3 regions of the Paenibacillus sp. FSL R5-0908 genome follow, and region 2 is predicted to be linked to each of the others. Evidence: riboswitches for the same ligand, from Rfam matches in the RefSeq annotation. Region 2 holds a riboswitch; each other region holds the start of a gene.
The links. A riboswitch is a leader RNA that binds a small molecule or an ion and turns the genes downstream of it on or off. The one in region 2 is predicted to bind cyclic di-GMP.

Region 1 (7,041 bases), 6.0 Mb from region 2:
TTTATTCAGCCAGTCCGCAATTGCCAGGTTCACTGCCTTAGATCGATTGAATAATCCTGGCTCATTATCTACCTCATAATATTGAAAATAGGGGCTATATTGCTCAAAATAATCCGTCAGCTTTTTCTCTGCATCAGCGGGCAACGATCCATCAGCCTTAAGCTTAATATCACCAGTATGCAAATACAAAGCTACCGCCTGCATGTTGTAATCCTGCAATACCTTGTAATATTCCATCATATCCGAGCAGGATCTCCCGACATCACTGGCACAGCTAGTACGCATCACATTGCCGCTATAAGCCATACCTAGCCATTTGATAACATAAGGCAAGTGCGTAACTGCACCTTCATCGAAATAAAATTGCTTATTATTCACTACTGTTCCGGTCAATGTGTAGCTGCCATGGATAGGCTCAGAAATTGGAGCGTTAAGAGACTCTAAACGGAGATTATCCCAAGTCCACCAGGAATATTCGTCTTCTTTGTCACTGCAATATAAACAGCGAACCGTTTGCAGCTTCAATTCGTTCGTTCCTATCTTCAATTGCTCCTTGGGAATATATAATTCATAGGTCTTTTGAAAGCTATATTCACTTTCTGTGCCAGCAACCCCCGCAATTTGAATGATCCCCGACAATTGATGATTGGAGAACACACTCATTTGCGGCACGGATTTATAAGCATCCAGAATACCTACGCTAAATAAGACCCCATTCTCCGGGATCTTATTTAGCTGATATGTGATCGTTAATTCCGGCTGGGTCTTTCCATTCAAGCCTGCAGGCAAGCTCTGCAGAGCCGATGATTTGAGCACCGAAGAAGGAACATTAAATTCCTTCTTGCTGCCGGAAGTGCCACTCGCAGCGAATTCAGCTGCTGAGCCATCATGTTGTCCCAGATTCCAGATCACAGTACCATCCGGTATTTCTGCTGCAGCATCAGTTCCTGCAGATAGTCTCGGTATATTGGCACCTACCTTATAATCGTTTGTCCTATTCGTTCCGAAGACAGAGACAGACAACAGAAACAAGACGGTTAATGCGGCGAATTTTAGTAATAACAGTAATGGTTTGTTTGCAGATATCTTATTTTTTCTATTAGATATTCTCCTCGTTATTCCCATCCATAGGTCCTCTCTTTCTTCCGGAATGTCTTATCCTATCATTTCATTAGATTAAGGAAGAAACAATGCCCCTTGTGGTATTACCTGCTGCTTCTGGCTGGAACTCTCCCATAGCAAACGAAGATTGGCATCTCCTTCATTCTCATAATATTCAATTTGGATATCATAAAGCGTTCCAGCTGTGAGCGGGATACTGCCTTTATGAAGGGTTGCACTTTGATTTTTCCAATTGTCGATGATTAGCTTTCCGTCAATCCAGACACGGACTCCATCATCAGAGGATGCCGAAATCGTATATTTTCCACTGAATTTGGGTTTGAGTTTCCCTTTCCAGCGTACAGAAAAGTGATCTTCATTTATCTCTGAGGCAGGGGACCCACCATGCCAGTTAAAATCAATCTTACGGTCATTACGGATAAGTACCGCTTCTCCCTCTAAATCAGTATTGTTATAGTATTCTCCAGTTAAACCCGTTAGGGTTACCGGAGTTACGGGTGCTATCGAAGGACCTCCTGTTGTGAGAACATAGTCCTCTCTCGATACTATAAACGAGTCTTTCATAAAGCTTTTAATTGACTGTAGCGTATTATTTTCTGTCAGTAATTTTCCCCAGGTCATCATATAGACCCATTTATTTTGTTTCTCAGTTAATACATCCGGGTTCGGCAGTTGCCCACTCTCCCCGATTCCGATAGGTTTACCCTCGGCCAATGCGAGCAGATCCTCATAGTAGGACTGTTTATAATCGTTATTGTAGATATCCGCAGCCAGAACATCGAGTTTATCCCCACCGGGATAATATGCAGCATATGGATCTGCCCATTCATTCGGCGCATTCGGATTCCACACCCACAGTAGATTATTTAGCTTGTGTGTGTTTACAAAACGATCATAGACAATACTCCACAGCTCTGAAAAATTGTCCTTTTTCCCCCACCAAAACCAACCGCCATTCATTTCATGGTAAGGTCGCCATAAGACCGGAACTCCGGCATCACGCAACTGACCCAAATACCCCGCAACCTCGTCTAGATCTGAGATTAGCCTCTTATACTGAGCCGTCCCAGGTGTAACATAAGCATTAAATTTCTCTTGACTGAGACTTCTATTTACATTGGACCATTCTGGAGAGGTTCCAGGTAAACTCTGATGGAATGTCATGGCTACAATGCCACCCTCTTGATGCCATTCAATTGCACTGTCTATAACAGCTTGCCGCTGTTCTGCGATTGTCCCTGCGGATTGATTATTAATCGCCCCTAATTCATAACCATGTAGAACAGCATTTTGTCCCGAAGTATTCTTCAGCTTATGAACCAGTTCATCTGGACTTTCTAGATAATCATGTTGGCCGGACAAGATCCCTTTGCCACGTAGATTCACCAAATTACTCAGCAGTTGCTTGGCTTCTTCAGAAGCCGAAGGATTACTTGGTATAGCCGGAGGTAGGGAGGAAGAAACACTCATAGCCTTCGGAAGACTTTTAACCTCTCCCCAAGGCAGCAAGGAAAAAATAATAAACACCGGTAACATAGTAAACAACAATCTGTTTTTCTTATAATATTTAAGCAAATAAATCCTCCTTTCGGTAGCTGTACTGCCTCCACAGGTGTTAAAAACATACCTGTTATCGGACAATCGTCTTCTGACCTAATGAGGACTATAGCTTAGTAGCTCTGCAATAACGCAGAGCCACTAAGGATCGACCTTTAATTTTCATCAATCAGGAGACATCCGGAAGAAAAAGTGCACTTGCTGGTACTGTCTCTTTAGCTTGACTAGCACTTTCCCACATCAAGCGGACTCTCGCATCGCCTTCATTCTCGTAATACTCCACCTTGATATCATATAGCTGGCCAGCCTTCAGCGTTATAGTGCCCTTACGCTCAGTACCACTTTGCTTAGTCCAACTATCAATAAGGGATTCCCCATTCACCCAGACACGGATGCCATCATCTGAGGTAGTGTAAAATGTATATTGCTCATTATATAATGGCTTAATTTTACCGCTCCAACGTATGGAGAACCGATCAATCCCGAGGGCGGCATCCGGCGAGCCTTGCCGCCAATTGAAATCGATTATTGCATCAGTTCTGTTAAGAGCTGCTGCTCCCGACAATTGCATGTTGTTGTAATACTCTCCTGCAAGCCCCTTCGCGAGAGGAATTGCTGCCTCCCCCTCTTCTTCGGAAGGTGCCGGCGCTGGGGCGGCGCTAGGTGTCGGTGCCAGACCCGTATTTAATTTATCTCTGGTCAGGGTATAGTTGCTATTCATAAATGTTTTGATTGTGTCTGAACTGTTATTCTCGTAAAGCATTTTTCCCCAGCTCATCATGTACGTCCATTTACTTTGCGATTGCTGAAGCTTCTCCAGATTAGGCATTTCACCATTCTCCCCGATCGCAATCGGTTTGCCTGCGGCTAGACTCAATAAGCTGTCATAGTATTTTTGCTGGTAATCATTTTCATATATATCTGCTGCCAGAATATCTACTCTATCAGCACCTGGATAAGTTAGCGCATAAGGATCTGACCAAACATTGGGAGCATTCGGACTCCATACCCATAACAAATTATTTAATTTATGAACGTTAACAAAACGGTCATACATAATATTCCATAGTTTAGAAAAGTTATTTTTCTTCCCCCACCAGAACCAGTTCCCGTTCATTTCATGATAGGGTCTCCAAAGCACCGGAACATTGGCATCGCGCAAGCTTTTTAAAGAGACTGCCACCTTATCAAGCTCAGCGATCAGATTGTTATATTGCTTGGTACCCGGTGTAACGTAACTATCGAACTCACTCTGGCTAAGTGTTTTTTTTACATTATCCCAGTCATAAGAGGTGCCCGGCAGGTTAGCATGAAAAGTCATAGCTACGATCCCGCCCGCTTTATTCCAGTTGATGGCGCTGTTCACCACATTTTGACGTTGCCAAGCCATCGTTGCTTCGGACTGACCACTGATCGCACCCATTTCATAACCGTGAAGAGCCGCATATTGTCCGCTGGTTCCCTTCAGCATATTGTTAATTTCATCTGGACTTTCTAAATAGTCATGTTGACCGGCAATAATACCTTTTCCTGAGATCGAGTAAAAATAGTTAAGCAGCTTTACGGCTTCAGGTGAGGCACCTGGGGTAACTGGCGTTCCAGAATTTGAAGCAGCTATGACAACAGACGGCGAAATTCCAACAGCAAGCGGAAGTGCAGTCAGAAACAGGACGAGTGACAGAAATGCACCAAACAATCGATACGTACGGTAAGCTTTCAAAATAATCTCCCTTTCGGTAGCCAGGCTGCCACTCTTTCGAAGGCCCTATAGCTTTGCGTCCCTACCTTTCGATAGGTTTGCCTTTTCAATTTAAGAGAAATATTCTCTCTTACCGTAAGTATCGACGACAATTAATGATATATTTAGTGTTTTTATGACTTTTTTTGATAATTGAGTCATTTTACCTGTTTCAAGAAATTTTCAATTGGTTAAATAGATAGGTTAGACCTATGAAATGAATTGTTGTAGTTCTATATCATTCCAGTCTAAAGTAATACGTATGTTATCTTCTTCAACTAATTCAGAACCTGTCTGTACTTCTATAAACTCAACATCCGTCAAAGCAAGGATCGCGTGCTTCGTTCCTTCAGGTATACGTACCACGTCCCCAGCCTTCACATTATGTTTTTTCTCATTCAGCACAATACTTGCTTCGCCGCTAACGATTGTCCAAATTTCACTACGCTTGCGATGTAATTGATAGCTGATATTATTCCCCTCGGATATAAAAATCCGTTTGGTCAGCACTTCATTGCCTTCATCATATTTCACATAATCGATAACTTTGTAATGGCCCCAACGGCGTTCCTCGTACATCGGTCTCTGTTCAAAGGTTTTCAGCACTTCTTTAATCCGTGGGCTCTCAGCTTTATGAGTAACTAGAATCCCATCCGGGCTAGCCGCAATGATCAGATCCTTCGCACCAATTACCGTAATCGGAATATCCAGCTCATTAATCAAGCAAGTCCCCTCAGAATCCGCCGTCACAAAACCTTTTCCTACATGCTTGCTGCTCATTTCCTCTGTCAGCGTATTCCACGTTCCAAGATCCTTCCAGAATCCATCATACGGCTGCACTACAATATGTTCTTCTTTCTCCACCACTTCATAATCAAAGCTGATGGAAGACAATAGCTTATACTGCTTCTGCAATTCTTCATATCCTAAAGGCAACCCTTTACGCTGCAAAATATCTAACAAGTACCCTAAGCGGAAAGCAAACACTCCGCAATTCCACAAGGCATTTTGCTCGATGAGCTGTTCTGCTTGTATGCGGTCTGGTTTCTCTTGAAAGTGACTTACCTTCATAAAACCATTTTCCCCCGCCTCTTCGGTGGTAGGAATAATATATCCGTATTTCTCTGAGGCATGTTCAGGAACAACACCCATTAGTGCCAGATTTGCTCCACTTTCCAGCATGGTCCCCTCAAGCATAGCTATGGTATCGAAAAAGGATGCTTCTACATAAGGGTCAACAGGCAATATTGCTACCGTCTCCGCTGGAGAAACACCTGCCACTGAATAAAGATAGGTAGCTGTTAAGGCGATAGCCGGAAAAGTATCCCGACGCTCCGGTTCGACGATAATCGGCACATGACTTCCCAATTGGCTTTGGATCATTTCTACTTGGCCGCGGCCGGTGGCCAGATAAGATGATTCTGCCATCCCTGCTTCCTCCAGCTGTCTCCAGACACGTTGTACCATAGATTCCGGTTCACCTTGAGGGCTTTCAAGTACCTTTAGAAATTGCTTTGAACGTGAGTCGTTGGACAACGGCCATAACCGTTTACCTGAACCGCCTGATAGAAGTACCATTTTCATAGAATGAACCCTCCTTGAATTATGGAAATCGAGCATAATGGAATTGTTATCAAAACGTATAGCTTCCGCTTAGCCTTAGTTCGAGCGGATGCATTTTTTTAAAAATTTATTAGGTATGAACCACTCCAAGGGATTTTGGACTTCCGATCGCTGTTATCCTCAGATTTCCTGATTGGACCGCTTCTCGCGGTAGAAATCCGAGGATAAAGGCGAACACTCCGTTTCTACAGTTCCAAATTCCCTTTCCGTTCTTTACCTAACCAACTTCCTCTAAATGCTTGAACCGTACTGCACCGGGCTGTACCAGCCGGAAGGCAGCACGTTTTTCTAAAGATTTGCTTCTGCTCCTATGGAGGCAGCAGCAACTGCAAGAACAACTGCAACTAAAAGAGCAAGACTAGTTGCCACCACAGAGACAGAGACAATGACAACAATAAGTGCTACTGCTACTGCTGCTGCGATAAACAATCAGAGTACACTAACTATATAAATTGCTTAGAAACTTAAAATAAGGGAACGAAGTGGCGGAGGAGAATTTTGGAACTGGAGGAGCTATAGGTCCACCTTTGTCTGCGGATTTCTACCGCTATCAGCGGTTAAAATCAGGAAATCTGCAGACAACAGCGGCTGGAAGTCCAAACATTCTCTGGAGTCACGGCTCATCCCTAAATAGAAAAATCACAAGTTCAATCCATATAACTTAGATTAAACCGCTCCAGCCACACTAGCAGAATAACCGCTCAATCCACCCATCTGCGGGCGGCCGACAGAATGATAAACGAGGCCGGTACCCTCAATTTGCTCCTTGGAATACACATTGCGTCCATCGATCAGCACCCCATTGCGCATGCTTTTCGCCAGCTGATGCAGATCAATCTCCTTGAGTAGGCTCCAATCGGTCAGCAGGCAGACGGCATCGCTGCCCTCAGCCGCTTCCTCTGGCAGATTGCACCAGCGAAGCTGCGGATGATCATATTGCTGTCTGAAATTTGTAGCTGCGATTGGATCATATAGTTTGACTGTTGCCCCTTCAGCTACCA
Region 2 (7,041 bases):
TTCAATTCACTTACCCCCTTAACAGGTATCCGCGCAAGCTTGGCTTCTGTACCAAATTTCATCAGTCCGCTGTTATAAACCTCTGCCCCATCGGCAAAGATTTTGAAAATCACACTGGAGTTGCTTTGCTCAGGGATATTTCTATCAACCCCTACATATGTTTCAAAATATTCATAGTTTGTACCCGCCAGATTATACACGATTTCAGAGCTGGCATGGGTTCCTAAGCCCTTAGCGAACTCTTTGACCTCGCCATTTACCAGCAGCTTAATCGGATTGTTAGAGCTAGCCTTATCTTTTCGAACCACATTATAATCCGTTTTTGCTGATTGCCAATCTATATCACTCAGGTATTTACTAGCGCTGTATACAACAATCTTTCTGGCCTGCACAGCGGAGTTTCCATCTGAGTCTGTAACTGAAAACTCGACGTTGTAAGTCCCTGTTTTGCTTGATGTGAACCCATTGGATTGTACTTCAACGGCTCCAATTAAATTACCATCTTCCGTATCAAAAGCCGTAACATCGCTCAACACATCAAATTCGCTGTTCAGCTTAACGAAGGTTGTCTCTTCCGGCACTGTAATGGTAGGTTTGCTTGAATTATTTGAGAACTTCGCATCGGCCCATACCGTATGGTCTGAAGCATTGCCATCCTTAGCATCTGTTGTAACCAGCTTCACCTCTCTTGCGCCAGTCACAGGGATTTTCACAAATTGATGTTCTGTTCCTGCCCGGAAAACATCACTCTCAAATTTCTGTTCTCCATCCACATACACTGCAAAAGTAGCCGAGGAAGGTTTCCCTTTCATGGCTTGATCGATCCCAATGTAGCTTTCAAAGAAGTCGTAACCCTTACCTTCAATATCGTAAACTACCTCAGAGTTGGCATGAACACCAATCCCTTTCGCGTACGTCGCAGCCAATCCTTGGCGAACAAGGGTTATGATTCCCCCGGAAACGGCTTTATCTTTCTTTAATTCACCCCAGCCTACAACGACTGACTTGGCATTGAGATCGGAAATATAGGCGTAGTCGCTCGTTACCGTAACCTGTGTGGTTTTCGTTTCCGTAACCCCTTCGCTTTTCACTTCATATACAATTTCGTAGTTGCCTTTTTGCGTTACATCAACGTTATTAGCTTTCAGAGAGACATCTGCAGTAATATCGTTTCCTAGATAGTTAGCCGCTTTTACATAGCTCATCGGATCAAAGGTTTGATTAAGCTTTAAAGTGAGCTGATCTTCAACAGACAAGGCTGGCTTAAAGGCTTTAACCTGTACGGGCTTCAGTGGGTTCAGCTTTTTATCATAACCGACGATCTTGTACGTATAGTTGATACTCGCATCTACATTCTGATCCACAAATTGGTCAGTTCCTGTAAAACCAACTAACACATCATTTCTATACACTTCATATCCTAAGAAATCTTGCTTAAGCTCTTTATCTATACTGAAACTTAACGTGTTTGTTCTAGCCGTGGTGTTAGGTGTGATATTAACCTTAATAGCCAGATTTTTATCCGCTATTCCAGTTCCCTCATAATTAATCACCGAGTTATTTAAATACCATAACTTTTGCGGTGCCGGATACTTGGCTACTTTCGCTTTTGTCTCAGGATTCACAGTGAAGCCATGTCTGGCAAAATAGCTGCTTAAATCTAATCCCAGTACTTCGGAGGAGAACTCCACCAAATACTGCTGCTTGGAATTGTCACCGTTGGTAAGGGTGACCTTCCGCTCCCGATATAGCTTGGTCAGCTCTGTCCAGTATCCCGGATGTGCCAGCTCCAGCTGCCAATAGGCTCCGAGTTGTGCAAATAAGCCCTGCTGATTCATTACCACTTTATTTTCTTCGAGGACATATTTATAGATATCTGATTCATACGGTATACGATTATCTATCGAATTCGCCGCGACAGACATAAACATAGACACCATATTATTAGTTACTTCGCCATATTCCCGTTCACCCATAGCCAAGCGATGCCCGATTTCGTGATTCAGTCCCCAGCCCGGATAAGCTTTGTTAAAATCACCTAACATGGTACCTACTGTTCCAAGTTGGATACCTGTATGATCTCCCGCTGCATACATCGCACCATAAGGCTGCATTAATCGAATATTCTCACGAATTAGCTTGGCATCATGAATCTCACTACTACCATCCAAGCCATAGAAGGCAAAAATGCTCTTCATCCAGGTGTCATACCCAGTTACGGTGTCCAGCGGGTTATTTCCTTGCGTAATATATTTGTTGTACGCCTCCGTCGCCGTTCCTGTGAAAATAACATGATCGCTGGCCATTTCTACCACATCTATGAGTTTACGATCTTGAACATTTGGATGCGCCGCTTTATCTTCGTCTAGTCTTTGTTTGTATGTGATTAAGAAGGTTTTGAATTGTTCTGGATCCGTGGTCTTGGTCATAAAAGGAATCTTCTCTAAACCTTCGAAGCGGAGCAGTGGGGCTTTCCCTTGTTCCTCTGCTGTATATGGATTGACGATATAAACGGTGCCGCCCTTAGTCACTTCATGTGCATAATAACTATTCGTAGCAAATTCAGGAACGGTTATAATGTTCTTACCTGGACGCAATTGCACACCTCTAGCCCAAATATTCCAAGCGGCCTCTTGTTGAGAAAAGACTAAAGAAGGTAGCTTATCGTTAGAAGCTGCGTCCACATAAACGTTGATCGTATCTCCAGGCATTGCAACGAGACCTGTAGGCTGGTTGTTCGTACCAAAACCAATTCTCAGGTTTTCCTGCGCATGCTTTTTCATATCTCCACGTTGTTCCGCCTCAATGATGGTACCTTCGATTTGAACCTCGCCATTAACCAGCTTCTTAGCTAGTTCCAATGAATCTTTCAGGATTGGATAGAGCGGATGTACTTTTGCCGCTTCTTCTAATTCGTTGATTGCTTCGACGCTATTATAAGCAGGCACAACCGCACTCATCGTTCCATCTGTGAAAATACCATTTACAGCTTCGCTTACTTTATCTTCTGTATAAAATCTAAATTCAGCCGCAAAAGGTCTGTTAATATTAGCTTTTGTGAACTTAAATTTTAATCTTTTAAACTTCGTCGGTTCGAATTTAAATTCCAGAAAATCATTGGTACTGATCGCGGTTCCGCTAGATACCAGTTGGAAGGTCTCTCCTTTACTCGTCTCTGATGCATAGATTTCAAAAGCCTCTGGGAATCCTTTGCGATTATCTCTAGCCAAAAAAGCCACTCTGTCCAGCACTTCCGCTTGCGCTAGTTCAAACACGACTTCATTCGTGAAGCTTGCATCATTGTTTTTGTTCGTTTCCCAATGCGTAGTGGGCTGGTCATCCAGCATATATTCAGGCTTCGTACCTGGGTAGCTTCCACCGTTCACCGTTACTTTTGATACGTTTGCATTTGGCATTCTATACGCTTGGCTATAGGCATTTTCATAGGCTGTACCATACCCTTTTAGCTTCGAAACCTTGGCTGCCGTTGCCTCTACCTGATGGTTCTCCAAAAGGATCTTTGCATTCTCTATCTCTTCTTTAAACTGCGTATACAGTGGATGTGCCTGCACTTCATTCTCTAAAGCTGTTAATTTCTCTGTCGTATTAAAGGCAGCACTAACTTGGCTCAGGGTATCATCTGTAAATAAATTTTTCATTTTAGCAGAGAGACTATCCTCTTTATAAAAAGAAAACTCAGCCGCACTCGCCCAATCTTGGTTCGCTTTTTTGAAGACAAATTTAAGTCTCTTAAAAGCCGTAGGTGCGAACTGAATCTCCACTACATCACCGGTTGAGCCTGTATATTCTCCAGAAGACACGAGCGTAAAATCACCCGCATCGGTAGTGGAGCCATAGATATCAAATTCTTGAGCAAAACCTTTACCTTTAGCACCGGATTGCCTAGCCGCGTATACCATTCTATTTAATTCAGTGGACTCATTGAAAACAAACACAACCTCATTCGTAAACGTTGAACTATTCGGTTTGCCAGTCTCCCAATGCGTGCTCATATCCCCATCCATAGCCTTAGCTATAGGCGAGCCTGAGTAGTTGCCACCGTTATTTGTGATGGATTTAATATTTGCTGGATTCATTCTAAAAACCTCATTATAGGCATTTAGAGCATCCTTGCCGTACAGCTCAAACGGAATAACCGAAGCGTTGCTTAATAAGTTGACCTTACTTTGTGCCACTGTTGTTGTTACATTTACCTTGCTTACCTCACTTGCTAAAGCATAACCTGCCTCACTTGAAAAACTGGCCAACATGGCTGCCGATGTAGCGATCGCAATCATTTTCTTCATCACTTCTTACCCCCAGATGTCATATGAATCTCTCCAGTGCCCAAAAATGGGCACAAAAAAAACTACCCCAAAAGAGTAGCTTGATTGCGTATAAAGTCGCCTAAAAATTAAGACTTAATTTTTATTAAACCTTAACAAGCATAAACACCTGTGGCGTCCTTATAAGGACGGTAAGCGTTTAAGCGAGAAATATAAGATATTAAGTATAGGTGTATAACGTATACTTTCTTATATTTTAACAAAAAGCGTTACACACTCTTTGGCAGCTGGCTGACAATAGTTATGATAACCTTAGTCCCTTTAGCTTTGCGTCCCTACATTTCCATAGGTTTGCCTATGAAGTTTCGAATACATTCAAAGAGTAACATAAGCCTAGATCTGATCGCATGATTAATTGGTATGAAATGAGTATAGGTAATTGCAATTAGTTTTTCTTAGGTGATAGATATTATTTATTGACTATCCCGGAAGAGAAGGGCATCCTTTAGGACTGTAGGTCTACTTAACTCCCCGATCCAAACAAGCGCCGGAACCAATTCCATACATCGCCCGTGACGGGAATTAATCCGAAACCATGTTCGCCAACTGCGATTACACCATATGCCCATTGTCCGATAGCTATGGCACCCCCAGCGATCCTGCCTATCGCTATCGCACCAAACGCCGTATCCCCTATGGCGATGGCCCCCAACGCTTTTTCCGCGATTGCGATCGCTCCTACAGCCACCCCTGCTATCGCAATGGCTCCCACTGCGAAGCCAAGCCAGCTAAGTGCTATCGCTCCAAGGGCTAACCACATTCCTAGTGATATTGCTCCTAAGGATAGTACGCCCACGCTTATCGCACCTATGGAAATCAAGCCTACAGCTACATCTCCAATAGCGATTAATCCAACGGCTGTCTTCACACGGGGTTTACCTCCACGACCATACGCTTGACCTGAGTATCGCCCTAGATTACTGCGAATACTGATGACCGGAAAGGAGGGAGAAGGCCATTGATAATCAATCTCTCGTCCATCAAAGCCCCTAGAATCTGCCCAGCGCGTTACAAATTGATGCCATTTCATATCCATCCCGTCCCCCTTTTCAATTACCTAAATTATACAACCCCGGGGGTTGGCTGTACTCAGACTCTGACCTGAAATTCATCTCATCCTCTGGACCGATATATACTCATTAGGATTACTGTTTGGGAATAGGATCAGGCTTTCCAAATAAATATCCCTGAAACAACTGATAACCACTCTGCTTAAGCCATTCAAAGTCCTCTCTAAACTCCACACCTTCTGCTAAAGGAACAGATTGGATTTCTAAAGCCTTTTCTAAAAATTGTTTAGCTATTTTCTGTTTGTTCGGATCACTGGACACGCCTTGAACATATTTCATATCTAGCTTCATGTAATGAGGTTTAAGCTCCAATAACATCTCGATTGTGCTGAAGCCTTCCCCAACATCATCTAAAGCGTATTCAAATCCCCGATCCTTGTAATATGTCAAAATAGCTTTCAAATGAGCGAGATCATCCACTTTCTCCGTTTCAACAACTTCAAAGACAAAAAGAGAGGGATCGACACCTAATTGATTAGCCAATTCAACAGTTGATCTTAAGCAGAACTCTGGAGCGTAAATTGATGTAGGGATAAAATTAATAAACGTTTTTTTATTTAAGGGCGCAGCATATTTTACAGCCGTCATTCTACATAACCGGTCTAAAGCATATAAACGCCCACGATTCCGTGCCGCCGCAAAAATCTCATTAGGATAGATAAGGGATCCGTCTTCTTTTTTAAATCTGGATAGGAGCTCGTATGCAAAAATCTCTTCCCTTACGTTCACAATCGGTTGGAAGTAGCAAATAACAAGACCCTTAGTGATAACCTCATCAATCCACTCCATATCAAGTACAGTGGGTAATTCGGATAGAGGTCTCCATGTTTGGTCATCTATACGGAATTCAACCTGCTCCGATTCCATATGGTCATTACAGAAATCTAGGAAATCCCGCACCCCAGCCTCCTTAATTGTAATCACATTTCCTTCCACCTTATGTATCGTATAACTTCTACTCAAATGATGAATAACCTCAGGTAAAACCCTAAGATTAAGCTCACCATGAGCCTTGATTTGAAAATTCAGCTCTCTTACTACACAATGATTACAAGCCACATTCATAACCCCTTTAATAATCGATTCTCTGAAAAAGATCCCGGAACTGTTCATCTCAATCGAAATCCGTATACTCCAGTAAATATACCGGGTCTAACACGGTGATCTGCTGATGTTGAATATCAAATAATACAGTATCATTCATAGCCACCGCAGACAGCACTCTTATATTGGAGGGATGGATTACTTCCAGATCGCCAAAGAAATCGCCTTTTCCAAAAAGATCTACGGTATGCTCTTTCCCTTTCGTGGTAGCGTACACCCTTACAATCCCCGAATAGATAATGTAGGCATGATCCACATTCCATAGTTTTGTATGCCAACATACTGATAATAAATCATCATCCTGTTATATTCTATCGTAACGTTGTCACATAGGCTTGATGCCATGTACAACAATCATATTAAAGAGATTCCCGATCAGCTCTTCCTTCATGACGAATTAGAGGTACTTAATTATGCGGGCAATGAAATCGAACAGTTATCCGAGAACATCGGTCGCTTAGTTCACCTAAGAATGCTGGATTTAGGCCATAATCGGCTGAAGGTGTTGCCGGAGAGCATTG
Region 3 (7,041 bases), 2.1 Mb from region 2:
GAATTATCGCAAACACATGGATCCGTTTGGTAGATAGAGTCAATGAAACCGACCGCATCCTCAGCTTGTTCAAGAATGACTGCCGCCGCTGCATCACCAAAGTTAGCGTAGTAGACCGGATCATTCTTATCGGCATGAGGGGTTACATAATCGGAGCCGATTACCAATGCTCGTTTAATCCTAGGATTCGCTTGCATCTGACGGCTAACCTGTTCCACAGAAGCCGTCATACCCGCACAATTAGCATTGCTGTCAATGCAGATTGTATGGGATGCGCCTTTGATCAAACGGTGAATCATTAATGAGTTGGTAGGAAAGATATACTCAGGAGTTTGACTTGCATAGGCAATAAGGTCGATATCGGCACCTGTGAGACCACTTTTCTCCAGAACATTCCGGACAGCCTCAAAAGCCATCGTAAGGGAATTCTCATCCGCATCCTTAATACTATACCGTGTAATACGACCTAATGCGGATAATAGACCTCGAATATCAATGCCTTTTTCGTCAAAATGCTTAATGAAAAAGTCGTTACCAACTATATTGCTGGGATGATAGATATCAATGCCTTTAATACGAATTCCGGTCATAATACGCCTCCAGGAAAGCAGTAAGATGTGGCCTACATATTAAGATTAAAAGATCTAGACTGTGACCGCAGAAATGATCTCGATGTTATCGAGTCCAGCTTTACGGCCAAGACGGGAAAGCTGCATTTTGAGGATCGGGTTATTTTCAAGCGTTAGATTTACTTTTACAAATCCATCATTCTTAAACATTACAAAGCAGCTTTCTAAAAGAGGTACAACATCTGGTGCAGTTACATTTAGCTTTCTGCAGTCGATTTTTAGTTCATAGTCAGCTGGAGTAATTGGATTGATAGTTTGTTGATAAGCTTGAATAGATTTTAGACCATCTTCTTCAGAAAATGTTCCATCCAACTCAATGTTAATAACCTTGTTTGCAGTGTCTGTCTTCAAAACGAAACTTCCCATGCCTAAATCTCTCCCATAGATTGAATTTGTCCAAAACAGTTCGACTGCAATATCCAGCCATATGTATATCCACTTAGCTGTTTTATAAAAGTCAAAATTCGACACTATACAGCAAGTAATGGGATATTCCGACTCTATTATAGGCATATTTTTCAAGCGTGTGCAATAATAAAGTCGAATTTTGTATATTGTTGTCGAACTGTTGGATTATTGGATTTCTTCTATGGTTGCAAGCAGGATATTAAAAGCTGTGATGATTCTAGGTGCCCCTATAACGGGTACTAAGTGTAATAGAATACCTTTAAGCTGTTCTACGGTGACTCCAACACGAAGGGCCATGACATAATGAACACCCAGCTGTTCGAATTGACCCATTGAAATTAAAGATGAAATGACTGCGATTTCCTTCCAGTCAGGGGCTATAGTATTACGTTGAAAAATATCGCCATAGGCATTCCCCATAATAAATTCAGCCAAGTCAGGGAAGTGGTCTTTAATTGGAGCTAGTGCTTTTGCGCCATAGTCTCCTGATAGATTCGTGAAGTGGTTGAGACCACTGTTGATATTTTCCTTCATGGTTAGCCTCCTAGTTTAGGTTCAAAGTACGGTGTGCAGTCGGAGGGACTTCATCACGGTCTGTTAGTAGTTCAATAACGGCAACATGGTTTAGAGCTACCGCATCTTTAATTGCAGCTGTGAATTCATCCGCTGTCTCACACTTGTAGCCTTTAGCACCTAGAGATTCAGCGAATTTCACGGCGTCCATAGGTACTTCATATAGAGTTCCATCGATACGACCTGTGGTTTTCTCCATACCCTTAAGAGCCATATCTAGTTGCTTATTATTGACCACGATAAAGATGACAGGGATATCTTTGCAGACAGCGGTGTTAATCTCAGCGCCGAGCATCATGAAACAACCATCACCTGTAATGCAGAGGACCGTTTCTTCAGGAGCTGCAACTTTTGCACCAATAGCCATGCCGATCGAATTACCCATGCAAGCAAAATAAGCATCAAAAACAAAGCTGCCCGGTTTCTTAACCTTGTACCATTTTGCAGCGTGGAATCCATGACTTCCATCATCAACGAAAATTGAATTATTATAAGGAATTAAATCACTTAAAGTGCTCATTACCGAAGCAAGGGAAAGATTCTTGAGGGTTGGAAGCTCTTCTGAATAATCAGCATCGGCCAAAGCATCACGTTTGGTGATTGTGCTTGGGTCAATATGATTTAGGCAGTGCACCAAATTATCGCGCAGGTCCCCAGTGACCGGGATCGTTTTGGACAATAGTATTTTTCCGACAAAGGTTGGATCAATATCAAATTGAATTAAAGTTGCTGGATGATTCTCCCGTTTAAGATTACAGATGGTCATATCACTTAAACGTGATCCAAGCACTATAAATAAATCGCTTTTATTTAATAAATCGTCCCCGTGGGTCGAACCGCCAACGCCAATAGGACCATGATAGAGTGGGTGATCCCAGACTATAGCCCCTTTTCCACCAGGAGAGGTTACTACAGGAATATTAAAAGTTTCTGCGAGTTGAACAAGCTCTTTATGTGCTCCGGAGCGGTTAATTCCTTTACCCGCAATAATCAAAGGATTCTTAGCAGCTTGAATAGCATCGATGACTCTATCGATATTAGCTTGACTAATTAGAGACTCTCTTTCTGGGATTACTATATTGCATTCTTCCAATACTTCAGTTTGTACATCAAAAGGAATACAAAGATGAACAGGACCACGTTTGGTCAGGGCCACAGAAATCGCATGATTAAAAATAGTACCAAAGTGATCCCCACGTTCAACCAATTTACTGAACAAGGTGGCAGGTCTGAACATATCAGCTAAATCAGCCAGAAAAGAAGTGGAGTCCTGACATTGAGGAATTCCAAGCTCTGTAATGGATTGGTGGCCAGTAATAAATAGGACAGGTAGGTTGTTAGCTTTCGCATGTGCTGCTGCTGTAAGCAGGTTAGTTCCCCCAGGACCCGAAGTACCAAATGCTACGCCTAGGTTACCTGTTTTCAGCGCATATCCTGCTGCTTCGAATCCGGAGCTTGCTTCGTGTCTGCCGGGAATAAATTCAATACCGTAATCCACCATCTTTAGAACTATTGGACAAATCGATTTGCCAATGATCCCAAAAGAATGGGTGACTCCAAGGTTACGTAGTGCTTCCGCCATGTAATCTGCGACTGTCTTCAAAAGAAACACCTCACAAGTTTTTTGATATATATTAGTTATTAATCTATCGCATAGATACGATAGATCAATATACTCAAAAAGTAAAAACCTGTGCTCTATAGTAAGCACAGGTTGGTGGCATAAGGCGCCGCTAAGACTGAACAATAGTTCAGCCGTCCTGGTTCCTCTGCAACCTGGCAATCATGGCCTCAAACGAAAAAATGAGGCTGTAGATCCATGGTTTTGCGTCATCCTCTTTCGAGGATTTTGCCAATATTAATTTATAGTTGATAAGAATAATTTTCCTTTACAATATATTCCTCATTAATTTTTGTCAACATAATCCGCTAAAAAAACTCGAAATTTGACGAAAGTCTTGTCCAAGAGATGAAGTTTTGCCTCGCGAAAAAAACTGCCACCTAAGACTCAGCTTAGGTGGCAGTTGATAGTTTTGAACTAGAATTTAAAGATATGAATGGTTTTTTGCAGATTAAATACGGCCTGGGTCATTTTTTCCGTTTCTTCTGCAACAGATTGCAGGGCATTAATCTGTTCATTCATAGCCGCCGATACCTCTTCTGTGCCAGCAGCGGTTTCTTCGGTGATTGCTGAGATATTCTCGATTGCACTCGAAATTTTCAAGGCACTTTCTAGCATAAGATCACTCTCCGCAGAGAATGAAGAGATTTGCTCGGTAATGTACTGCACGCTTTGTACAATTTGTGCGAAAATATGGGCAGTTTGTGTGATCATTTCGTTCTGAACCTGCACGACCTCTTCATTGATGGCGATATTATCGATGGCTTGTTTAATATCTGACTCAATGCTGCGGACCAAACCGAATACTTCTTTTGTGGATGCCGTAGATTCCTCAGCAAGCTTGCGAACCTCTTGAGCTACAACGGCAAAACCCCGACCATGCTCTCCGGCACGAGCAGCTTCGATGGAGGCATTCAGTGACAGCAGGTTGGTCTGCTCAGCGATCTCTGTGATGGTCTTGGTGATCATCGTAATCCCGCGGGCATTTTGTGAAAGAGCTTCAATAGTATCAGCCACTTTTTGTGTAGCCTCTATGTTTTTACGCATGCCTTCAGCCTGTGTATCTACGGATTGGCGCCCTTGCTCAACAAGTTCTAAGGTATGTATTGAACGTCTGTTCATTTCTTTGGTGGAGTTCGTATAATTGGATACTTTGGTCTCAATGTCTTTAATGGATTCTGTCATATCAGCGATATCCGTAGATATTTCATTTGCACCAAGAGCGAGCTCAGTAGAGGAAGAGGCTACTTGTGCCATGACAATTTTCAGGTTCTGGTTCTTATCTTCGATTCCGCGGCTTGCATCCATAACTTGACGGGTGATCTGTGATGCATCGGTCAGAATCTTCTTGAGCTTATCAATCATTGTGTTAAAGGAGCGGCTTACGTCACCCATTGAACCGTTTTCGTCCGCTCTGCTAGTGAAATCCCCCTTCGAAATACTGTGAGATACATTAGCAATATCATCAAAAGAAGATGTAAGCGTTCTCTCCACGAAGCGAGCAACAGGTAAAGTCAGACCTGCAAGAACAACTACTAGTATAATTCCTACGAGAAATTGACCTAGAATCATTAACGTAACTAAGACAGGAATAGCAAACAGTGCGGCAACGAGGTAACATCCGGCAACAATTCTTTGTTTTAACGGAAGTTTGTGCATCCAGCTCATTGGTAAAATGTCCCCCTTATTAAATTTTATGTAATGGTGTTATTATAGGGGATTTATAGGTCATTGGTCTATAGAGAAGTGTCATAAATCTTCTTTAAGTAGTAGATATTTAGAATTCATGTCAAAATTCCTCATATATTGTGGAAATTGTTTTAATAGCAGACTTTACCATCCCTACTAGTTCGGTAGGAGCTAAAACAATAACTGAAGGAGAGAAAGAGAGTACGATACGACAGGCAGATTCTATAGTATTAAACTCGGCCTCTACGTTCATCCACCCAGTATTAGCAGAGGGTTCTACTAAAGTTATAGTTACATATCTTTCACGTTGTAATTCTTTAAGAATAGACTCATTCACCTTTAATTTCACTACATATTTTGGCAGTGCTGCTTTAAAAGCTGAAGTCGATTGTTCCCAGTAGCTTTTTAAATCAAAAACCTCAGGTCTGACAAATGATTCATTAGTTGCTTCAGCTTGTATTAATCTTGACACGCGAAAAGTCCGCATTTCACCCTCGGTTCGTGCCACTACATACCAAACTCCACGTTTTGCGACTAACCCGAGAGGTTCAATGAAACGCTCCTTCATCTCGTCGTTCCGTGGGTAAGTGATCTTCACTTTATGGTCTTCCCAAACAGCTTCCTGCAGGATAGATAGAAACGGGTACGTCTCGTCGGAAGGGTGCCAGCTGGCACCATCAATATGAATGCGCTGGCTCAGGTAACTGGCTGGATTATTCGGCCTGGATGGGGAAGCAGCCTCCAGCTTAAGCACGGCAGAAGAGAAGTCGTTTTGTATACCCAGATCTTTTAAAATCGAGGAGTCTGCGGACAACAGCAGAGTAGCAATCTCTGAGGGCTTCATACCCGTTAACGAGGTTCGGTAACCTTCTGTGAGCATCCAACCCCCTTCGCGTCCCCGTTCGGCAAGAATCGGTATTCCTGCTGTACATAAGGCTTCCATATCTCTAAACACAGTTCGTTCAGACACTTCTAAGGTCTGGGCTAGCTCACGGGACGTCATCTTTCCACGATTTTGCAGCAAAAGTAAGATGGATAACAAACGATCGGCTCTCATTAAGTGAACACTCCTCCTCCTAATAAATGTTAGCTAGTTCTTAATAAATTATTATATTATATATGTCAGTTGATGTCATATTAAAGAATTATACTTATATAAGGTAAGGATTAAATACAGAACATTTAGAGAAAAACAAGTGTAGAAAGGATTGAGAACATGACTTTAAAAGGAAAAGTAGCATTGGTCACCGGGGGCAGCAGAGGTGCTGGTAGAGGAATTGCATTGGAGCTGGCAAGGAAAGGTGCATTCGTTTATATTACGGGCAGAACGACAGAGGCTTCTGGCACAGAGCATAGCAAGCGGAGCATTGATAACGTACTTAGGGAAATAAAAGCAGAGGGAGGGTCCGGCAGCGCCATACGATGTGATCATACAAAAGATCAGGAGACAGAGGCAGTCATTCGCCAGATTGCTTCAGAGCAAGGGCGGCTTGATATTTTAGTCAATAATGTATGGGGCGGGAATGACTTGCCTATTGAGCAGAAGTCTTTTTGGGAGCTTCCTACAGCGCACTGGGATAATATGTTTAATGCGGGTGTGAGGGCGCAATTGGTAACAAATTATTTCGCAATACCTTTAATGCGCGAGGCAAAAGCTGGCGGTCTAATCATCCATACAACCTTTTGGGATCATTACAAATATCTAGGAAACTTCTATTATGATCTTTCTAAAAATACACTTGTGCGCATGGCCTACGGGTTATCGAATGAGCTTAAAGAGGACAACATTGCAGTTATTCCGCTCACTCCGGGCTGGATGAGGACAGAGGCGGTGCTGGAGAGCATGAACACGGATGAGGAGCATTGGCATGAGGTTGAAGAATTGCAGATGACTGAATCCACAACCTATATCGGTAGAGCAGTCACTGCTCTAGCAGCCGATCCTGAGGTCATGTCTATGACCGGACAACCGCAGCAGGTTGCTAAGCTGGCTGAAAAGTATGGATTTACAGACATCGATGGTCGGACTGTTCCCGCATTCTTAGTCTAAACAGCAATCTTGATCTGTTTGATCCCATATGTGCGTACGAAGCAGTATAGGACACAGCTGATCTAAAATGC

Region 1: another riboswitch for cyclic di-GMP. It lies ahead of MKZ09_RS05395 (glycosyl hydrolase); the one in region 2 lies ahead of MKZ09_RS33180 (NPCBM/NEW2 domain-containing protein).
Region 3: another riboswitch for cyclic di-GMP. It lies ahead of MKZ09_RS23480 (thiamine pyrophosphate-binding protein); the one in region 2 lies ahead of MKZ09_RS33180 (NPCBM/NEW2 domain-containing protein).

Annotation. Positions count from the first base shown of each region.
Region 1 covers NZ_JBBOUV010000001.1:1,212,008-1,219,048, reverse strand. The annotation lists gene MKZ09_RS05405 (discoidin domain-containing protein) at 1-1,125, opposite strand, end outside; gene MKZ09_RS05400 (glycosyl hydrolase) at 1,177-2,697, opposite strand; gene MKZ09_RS05395 (glycosyl hydrolase) at 2,849-4,399, opposite strand; cyclic di-GMP riboswitch class I at 4,412-4,491, opposite strand; gene MKZ09_RS05390 (sugar phosphate nucleotidyltransferase) at 4,628-6,001, opposite strand; gene MKZ09_RS05385 (UDP-glucose dehydrogenase family protein) at 6,707-7,041, opposite strand, start outside.
Region 2 covers NZ_JBBOUV010000001.1:7,260,488-7,267,528, forward strand. The annotation lists gene MKZ09_RS33180 (NPCBM/NEW2 domain-containing protein) at 1-4,307, opposite strand, end outside; cyclic di-GMP riboswitch class I at 4,566-4,652, opposite strand; gene MKZ09_RS33185 (hypothetical protein) at 4,810-5,376, opposite strand; gene MKZ09_RS33190 (EAL domain-containing protein) at 5,492-6,340, opposite strand; gene MKZ09_RS33195 (cyclic nucleotide-binding domain-containing protein) at 6,531-6,776, opposite strand; gene MKZ09_RS33200 (leucine-rich repeat domain-containing protein) at 6,864-7,041, shown strand, end outside.
Region 3 covers NZ_JBBOUV010000001.1:5,143,699-5,150,739, reverse strand. The annotation lists gene MKZ09_RS23495 (ketoacyl-ACP synthase III) at 1-590, opposite strand, end outside; gene MKZ09_RS23490 (hypothetical protein) at 645-995, opposite strand; gene MKZ09_RS23485 (carboxymuconolactone decarboxylase family protein) at 1,203-1,571, opposite strand; gene MKZ09_RS23480 (thiamine pyrophosphate-binding protein) at 1,582-3,222, opposite strand; cyclic di-GMP riboswitch class I at 3,378-3,474, opposite strand; gene MKZ09_RS23475 (methyl-accepting chemotaxis protein) at 3,649-4,899, opposite strand; gene MKZ09_RS23470 (helix-turn-helix transcriptional regulator) at 5,021-5,977, opposite strand; gene MKZ09_RS23465 (SDR family NAD(P)-dependent oxidoreductase) at 6,137-6,970, shown strand.